Regions from separate parts of the Neorhizobium descurainiae genome, predicted to be linked through region 1. Evidence: predicted binding sites of a transcription regulator. Region 1 holds the regulator's gene; the other holds the start of a gene.
The links. Region 1 encodes LexA, which represses DNA repair genes until DNA is damaged. Its sites were predicted from a motif close to TGTTCNNNNTGTGTTCNG; they were not measured.

Region 1 (3,728 bases):
GAGGACTTGTAGACGAGACCGATGCCGAGCTTGCCGCAGAGCTCCCTCAGGGCACCGGCCATCATGAAGGCATGGTCGCGGCTTTCCATCTGGCAGGGGCCGGCGATCAGCGAAAGGCGCGCATCCTGCGCAAACAGCACCTTGCCCTCCCCTTCGCCGACCAAGACACGCGGATTGGCGGACACTTCCATGAGACTATTCCTCGAAACCGAACATGACGCCCTGGCCGGGCGCCGCCTGCACCAGGACACGGCCTTCCCGGCGGACGAATGCGACGTCATTAGCAGCAAGGGTGATCTCTGTCACGGCAAGATCGGCCGTCTTGAAGAGGATCGCCCGGCCCCGGAGCCCCCCGGCATCCGGCACCGGCGCGAGCGCGAATTCCGCCTCAAGGTCCCGGTCTTGCGCAATGCGGATGCGGGCATTGGCGGCGGCAAGCCTGATGACGGACGGTTCGATCTCCGCTTCCGTCATCAGCACCTGCTCCATCAGCGGCGTGAATTCGGAAGGCACCGGGGCTGAAAGAACGATCTCGCTCAAACCGGTGACCGCGTTGGCGTGGCGTTCCAGCTCGCCGCGATCGGCCGGCAGCGGGTTGATGCGCTGGGCGGAGAAGAGGAAGAAATCCGGCGTGCGATCGTCGCCCGCAAAGGCCAGCCGGAAGCTTGCCTCGGTTTGCGAACCGTCCGGCATCCTCACGCCGCGGGAGAATTCCAGCATATCGCCTGCCGAAACGCCCCTGAGCTTGAAGCGCTGGTGATCGGCGGCGGCATCGACGGTGGCAACCGCGAGCGCGGAAAAGCCCTGCCTCACCCTTGCCTTGCGGAAAGCAAGATCGCGCGCGGTGAAGACATTACCGCGCTTGGCCGCCGCAGACGCGTGACGGCGGTTGGCGATCGCCAGCGGCTCGAGATAGGCGCCGTCCGAGAGGAACACGCAGGCATTGGCCGTGCCGAACGGATGAAACGCATCGGCTGCCACAGTAAAACCAAGCTCGGAAAACCGCGAGCGCGCAAGCGCCAGCTGCGCCACCGGCAGGACGAGATGGTCGATCGATCTTGCATTCACGCGATGGCCCCCAGAATGCGGTACAGCAAAAACTACATTGGCAGCGGACCGGCTCCGCGCAAGTGGCGAGAAAAGAGATATGTGGCGTTCTTCCATGAAGAAAAAATCACCATACTTCACCAAAATTTAGGGACTTGCGGAACACATATGGAACATATAGTGTCCGTTCTGGATTTGTTTCCGACTCTCAGGGTGCCAACACATGCTCACGCGCAAACAGCAGGAATTGCTTCTGTTCATTCACGAACGCATGAAGGAATCCGGCGTGCCGCCTTCCTTCGACGAGATGAAGGATGCGCTCGACCTCGCATCGAAGTCCGGCATCCACCGGCTGATCACGGCACTCGAGGAACGCGGCTTCATCCGCCGCCTGCCGAACCGGGCGCGGGCGCTGGAAGTCATCAAGCTGCCGGAAGCCTATCAGCCGAGCCTGCAGCCACGCCGCGGCTTTTCGCCGAGCGTCATCGAAGGCAGTCTCGGCAAGACGCAGCCTGTCGCCGCCGTCCCTGCAAAGCCGGCTGCGAACGACGACGTCTCCAGCGCCACCACGGTTCCCGTCATGGGCCGCATCGCGGCGGGCGTGCCGCTCTCGGCCATCCAGAACAACACGCATGACATCGCCGTGCCGGCCGAGATGCTCGGTTCCGGCGAACACTACGCGCTGGAGGTCAAGGGCGACTCGATGATCGAGGCCGGCATTCTCGACGGCGACACGGTGATCATCCGCAACAGCAATACGGCCAATCCCGGCGATATCGTCGTGGCGCTGGTGGACGACGAGGAAGCGACGCTGAAGCGCTTCCGCCGCCGCGGCGCCTCGATCGCGCTCGAAGCCGCGAACCCGGCTTACGAGACCCGCATCTTCGGCCCCGACCGGGTGAAGATCCAGGGCAAGCTCGTCGGCCTCATCCGCCGCTATCACTGATCAGCGGCCGGAGCGCTTCCGGCAGCGCCGAGTTGAATGTCTGGCTCCGCCAGTCGTAATGGCGGTGTCGGGTCCAGGGACGGTCCCGGCCGGCCATGGCGGCATGGATCCGCCAATGGCGGATCTCCCTGGCGCCGTTGAGAAATACTTCGAGGGCGCCGGTCCTGCGCAGCGTATCGCCGTTGATCATCAGCGCGCCGGAACGGCAGCGGTCGAAGCGGGCGCGTGGCGCGATGACGAGATCGGCCGCATCGCAGGCCGCGCCGGCATAGCGACCGTCCTCTACGGACGCGACGATGACGCCTGCGGCGGTCCTTGTGGCGCACCAGATGCGGGGCGTGCAGATGAAATGGCCGGCAGGCGCCTCCCTGATGCGGGCTCGGGCGGTTTCGATTTCCTCTGCGGTCAGGTCACGCCGTTCGGCCGCCCCGGCATCCGGGGATTTCGTCCCGGAAGATTCGGCATCGGGCGACCTGTCCCTCGGCGGTGACATTTCCGGCTTTACGGGATCGCCAATGAGAAGCGCGCGCTTCCATTGGCCGTAGATGAAATCCGGCGGGCGGCTGCGGTTCGCCGCAACATTTTCTCCGTTCACCAGCGCAACCATCGTGCCGTCCTCGGAAACCAGCAGATCCGGGAGGGGTTTCGAGCGCTCCTGCCAGGAGAGCAGCAGGGCCGCGGCGAGGAACGGAATACCGACGAGCCGGAGCCTGGTTCTGAGCAGCGTCAACAGAAGAAAACCCGCGGTCGCCACCGCGAGGAACCCGGGATGCTGGCGGCCGATGCCGACGTCGCCGCCCCAGGCCGCCACGTGCTTGGCGATCGCGATCACCGCCTCCAGACCGAGCCCCATGAGCTTCAGGAAAGGCGCGTCCAGCCCGAAGGGCATCAGCAGCATGCCGATCAGCCCCATCGGCATGACCACGAAGGAGATGACCGGCATGGCGGCGAGATTGGCGGCCAGCCCGTAGGTCGCGATGCGATGAAAGTGCTCGACGGAAAAGATCGCCGTAGAGATGCCGCCGATCAGCGATGTCACGAAGATGCCGGCGGCGAAATTCCAGGAGGCCAGAACCGGCGTCACCGCAGGGTGACGGAACGGCAGCGGCTCCGGATCGCGCTTTTCCGCCCGATGTTTCCAGAGCGCGTAGCCGGCAACCAGGGCTGCGGTCGCGGCAAAGGACATCTGGAAGCTCGGGCCCAATATTTCCGAGGGCGAGATGGCGATGATGACGAGGGCGGAGAGCGCCACGTTGCGCAGGCTGATCGACGGCCGGTCGAAGAAGACCGCGACGAGCATCACCGCCATCATGATATAGGCCCGTTCCGCCGAGACCCCGAAGCCGGAAATCAGGTAATAGGCGGTCGCCATGAGAAGCGCGCCGAAAGCGGCGATCTTCTTGACTGGATAGGCCTGCGCGAAACCGGTGAAGAATGAAAGCGCGGTGCGGACGCCGACGAAAAAGATGCCGGCGGCGAGCGCCATGTTGAGCCCCGAGATCGCGACGATATGGGCAAGCCCCGAAAGGCGCAGCGCCTCGGTCGTTTCCTCGGAGATCGCCCGCCGCTCGTCCGTCACGATCGCGGCGGCGAAGGCGCCGGCGTCACCCGGCACCGCCTCGCGGATACGGGTCGCGATCGCGCTGCGCAGATCGAAAAGCCGGCTTTCGACTTCCGCAAACCAGGCGCGCGGGGGCGCCGGGCCCGCCTCTCTTTTCGGCGCGCCGTAGAAGAA
Region 2 (3,728 bases), 100 kb from region 1:
CCATAGGATTGCACCTCACCGATGGTGTGGGCCGATGGCGCTCGCTCGCCTCCAGTCCCGAGAGGATCTTCCTTCTGGAGAAGATTGTACGCGCTGCGCAGAACATCGGCTCCTGTCGCGCTTGCAACCCAGTTGTCGGGGCGCAGTTCGAGGCAAAGGATGCCCGTGCCGTATTGATGCGTGGTCCAGCGCGCATCTTCCTGCGGCTCCACCCATGCGGGAACCTCGGGAAACTGATCTGGATAGACGAGCCTTATGGGATAGTCGTGCCCGTGTGCCTTGATCACGCCGACGGCACAAAACATTCCCTCGTGGAAGCACCAGCGCGTAAGGGTGAACCAGCCTTCCGACGTCGCGACTTCCTCGACGGCGCTGCGTTCTTTGCCGAGGCGGCTGCTATCGATCGCCCACCAGAACTTCAAGCGAAACCACGCGGCTTGCTCGGTGCCGCCATGGCGTTCGGGAAGGTGTAACTGGCAGCCGGCGCCGCCGCCGCTGCAAAGCCGCTGTATCCCGCGGCCTTTGCCGGAGCGACGGTGGCTCTGAAGCGATCACCGAACACCCGGCGCCACTGGCGGGTTGCTTCGTCCATGTCGTCCGCGTTCTGCGCTCGCCGGGCGATGTCAGCGTAGACCCTTACCTTTTCGACGAAATCCTTCCACTGGGTGAGCGACACCTTCCCAAGAATATCGTTGGAAGGGTTGGCGGGATCGGGGACGACCGGCTTCTGGTCGAGAGACGCGCTGAAGCCATAGGCGCCGTAGATATTCTCCAGGAGCTGAGTGAACGCCTCTCCATAATGGGTCTGATCCGTCGGCGCGTGCATCGCCGTCAGAACCTCCAGGACGAAGCCCTTCGGCCGCTTGCCGCTGGGATTGATGCGCCGCCACCACTTGAGTAGCTTCACCAGCGGTTTGAAGCGTTTGCCAAACCGATCGTTCTGGGCAGAGCTCCAGCGTGTGTGCTCAGGCGGATTGGTGTATTTCCATTCGCCGGTCTCGCGATCGGCAATGTAGTAGCCGTTCCAGGCTTCAATCACCGGAACGACATCCATGTCCGCCTGCCAGGTTTCGACACGGACAGAGCGCTTATTAATCCTCTCCACCTTGTAGCCGTCGCCGCCGTCTTCGAGCGCACGACACACTTCGCTCAAGACAAAGTCTGGATGATCGCTCGTACTGAAATTCGTCACAACGATAATATCGACGTCAGGCCTCTCCTCTCCGTCTTCAGATCTGCGCGGTCGAATTGAGGTATCGCGAGCGTAACTACCGGAGAGGAAGCTCGATACGTAACGGTCCTTAAACTTTGCTTGCGTCCGCAAATGGTCACGCACGCCAGTATGTCCGCCGGACGCCCTCTCCTTCGTCGTCGTGCTCGGCTCAATGTCTTGCAGCAATTCGCTGAATCGCGTGTTCGGAACCATCATAAGCCCTGCCCAGGTCGCACCTACTATATCATGTGTATATTTGTGTTCTAAGCACAAGGGGATGTACCGAAGATCGCTTCGTTGTACCCAACATTCCTCCGGGGTGCATGTCTCGCGCAAAAAGGCGTCTTGACTCCTCGCGCCGAAAGATAGAACAAATGCAGAACATGCTACCCGTCCCGTTCCAGGAGGTCAAAAAGGAGCTTGCGGCCCGAGCCCGCCATAGAGTCGTTGCGCGTGCAGATCGCGAAGATCGAAGGCCGGAATCGACGCGCCAAGTCGGTGCTTCCCTTCGGAGTCGCCGAGGTAGATGCACGACTCCCCGGCGGCGGTCTTACTCTTGGTGCCCTTCATGAGGTTGCAGGCGGCGGCAATGGCGCAATAGACGGTGCGGCCGCCGCGCTCTTCGCCGCGGGCATTGCTGCGCGCACGAGGGGCAAGGTGCTCTGGTGCATCACCAGGCCCGATCTCTTCGCGCCGGCGCTTGCCCAGGCAGGTCTCTTGCCGGATCGCGTAATCTATGTGGAAGCCGGCGATGATAAGACCGTGCTGGCCTGCATGGAGGAAGGGCTGCGCCACGGCGGTCTCGGCGCCGTCGTCGCTGAGGTGGCGCGTCTGTCGATGACCGCCTCGCGCCGACTGCAACTCGCGGCAGAGGGCGCCGGCTCGATCGGGATTGCCCTTCGGCGCTGGCGGCGACAGACGGAGGCGGCCGACTTCGGTCAGCCGACTGCGGCTACGACGCGGTGGCGCGTCTCGGTTCTGCCGTCGACGCCGCTGCCCGTCCCAGGCGTCGGCCACCACCGCTGGCTGGTCGAGCTCATTCGGGCTCGCGCGGGTGAAAGTGCAGATTTCGAATTGGAGGCGTGCGATGACACGGGTCGTCTCGCTCTTCCTGCCGAACTGGTCAACCGACCGGCTGCGGCGGAAGGCTGGCGACGCGGCGCCTCCGGCTGAGGCGCCGCTCGTCTTGATAGGCCGGGAGGGAAACAGGCGGATCGTGACTGCGGCGGATGCCGCGGCGCACGCCGCCGGGCTTCGCGTCGGCATGCCGGTCGCGAAGGCGCAGGTCCTAGTGCCTGGCCTCACCATTCAGGATGCAGAGCCGGTCGAGGACGCTGAGGTGTTGGACCGCCTGGCGCTCTGGATCCTCCAGCGCTTCGCGCCGGTGGTCGCCTCGGACGCGCCGGACGGTATCGTCGTCGACTCGACAGGCACCGATCATCTCCATGGTGGCGAAGTGGTAATGCTCGAGGCACTGGTCGGCCGGCTTGCCATGTCCGGCGTCACGGCACGTGCGGCGATCGCCGACAGCTGGGGCGCCGCGCATGCGCTTGCTCGTTACGCCGCGCTGCCGAGCATCATCGCGCCGCCCGGCCATGGCGCATCTGTGCTGGCGCCGCTTCCGCTGGAGGCGCTCCGCATGCCGGCGTCGATGTCCGCAGACCTGCGCGTCCTCGGCTTCGAGCGAATAGGCGACCTCCTCGCGCAGCCACGCGCCCCGCTCACCTTGCGGTTCGGACCGGAACTTGGCCGCCGCATCGACCAGGCGCTTGGCGCGCTCGCCGAGCCGATCGAGCCTGTCCGCTCGCCCGACCTCGTCGAAGTGCGCCGCTCTTTCCCCGAGCCGATCGGTGCGGCGGAAACCATCGCCCGCTACATCGGCAAGCTCGTCACCCAGCTCTGCCACGAACTCGAGGAACGGGGCTTGGGCGCTCGCCGCCTCGACCTCATCTGCCACCGCGTCGACAACCATCAGCAGGCCCTCCGCGTCGGAATGGCGGTGCCGGTGCGCGACGTAAAGCGACTGACTCGCCTGCTCTGCGACAAGATCGAGACGATTGATCCAGGCTTCGGCATCGAGGTGATGACGCTCGCTGCCGCTGTCGCCGAGCCGCTTGCCCAAAAACAGACGGTCAATTCGCTGATCGAGGAAACCACACACGATATTTCCGACCTCATTGATACGCTCGCCAACCGTGTCGGCGAGCGCGCGATCTATCGCGCGGCACCCGTCTCTAGTGATGTGCCTGAACGCTCTGTCGGCCGAATTCCCGCCATGGCGCCCGATACCGGCGCAACATGGCCGGGCCACTGGCCGCGCCCCTCACGCCTGTTGCCCCGGCCGGAGCCGATCGACACGGTCGCGTTGCTCCCCGACCATCCGCCGGTCTCCTTCACTTGGCGCGGCATTCGCCGTCGCGTGAAGCGCGCCGATGGCCCGGAACGCGTGTTCGGGGAATGGTGGAAGCGCGACGCCGAACTCGTGGCTGTCCGCGACTATTTCCGGATCGAGGAT

Region 2: a site for LexA is predicted at 1,580-1,597, ahead of ACMGE0_RS11820 (ImuA family protein). Genes of this name have one in related genera too.

The regions. Positions count from the first base shown of each region.
Region 1 covers NZ_JBLFFK010000005.1:271,109-274,836, reverse strand. The annotation lists gene kdsA (3-deoxy-8-phosphooctulonate synthase) at 1-191, opposite strand, end outside; gene ACMGE0_RS12445 (VOC family protein) at 196-1,068, opposite strand; gene lexA (transcriptional repressor LexA) at 1,271-1,993, shown strand; gene ACMGE0_RS12435 (ComEC/Rec2 family competence protein) at 1,974-3,728, opposite strand, start outside.
Region 2 covers NZ_JBLFFK010000005.1:171,065-174,792, reverse strand. The annotation lists gene ACMGE0_RS11830 (ThiF family adenylyltransferase) at 1-422, opposite strand, end outside; gene ACMGE0_RS11825 (SMODS domain-containing nucleotidyltransferase) at 419-1,429, opposite strand; gene ACMGE0_RS11820 (ImuA family protein) at 1,634-2,386, shown strand; gene ACMGE0_RS11815 (DUF6504 family protein) at 2,301-3,728, shown strand, end outside.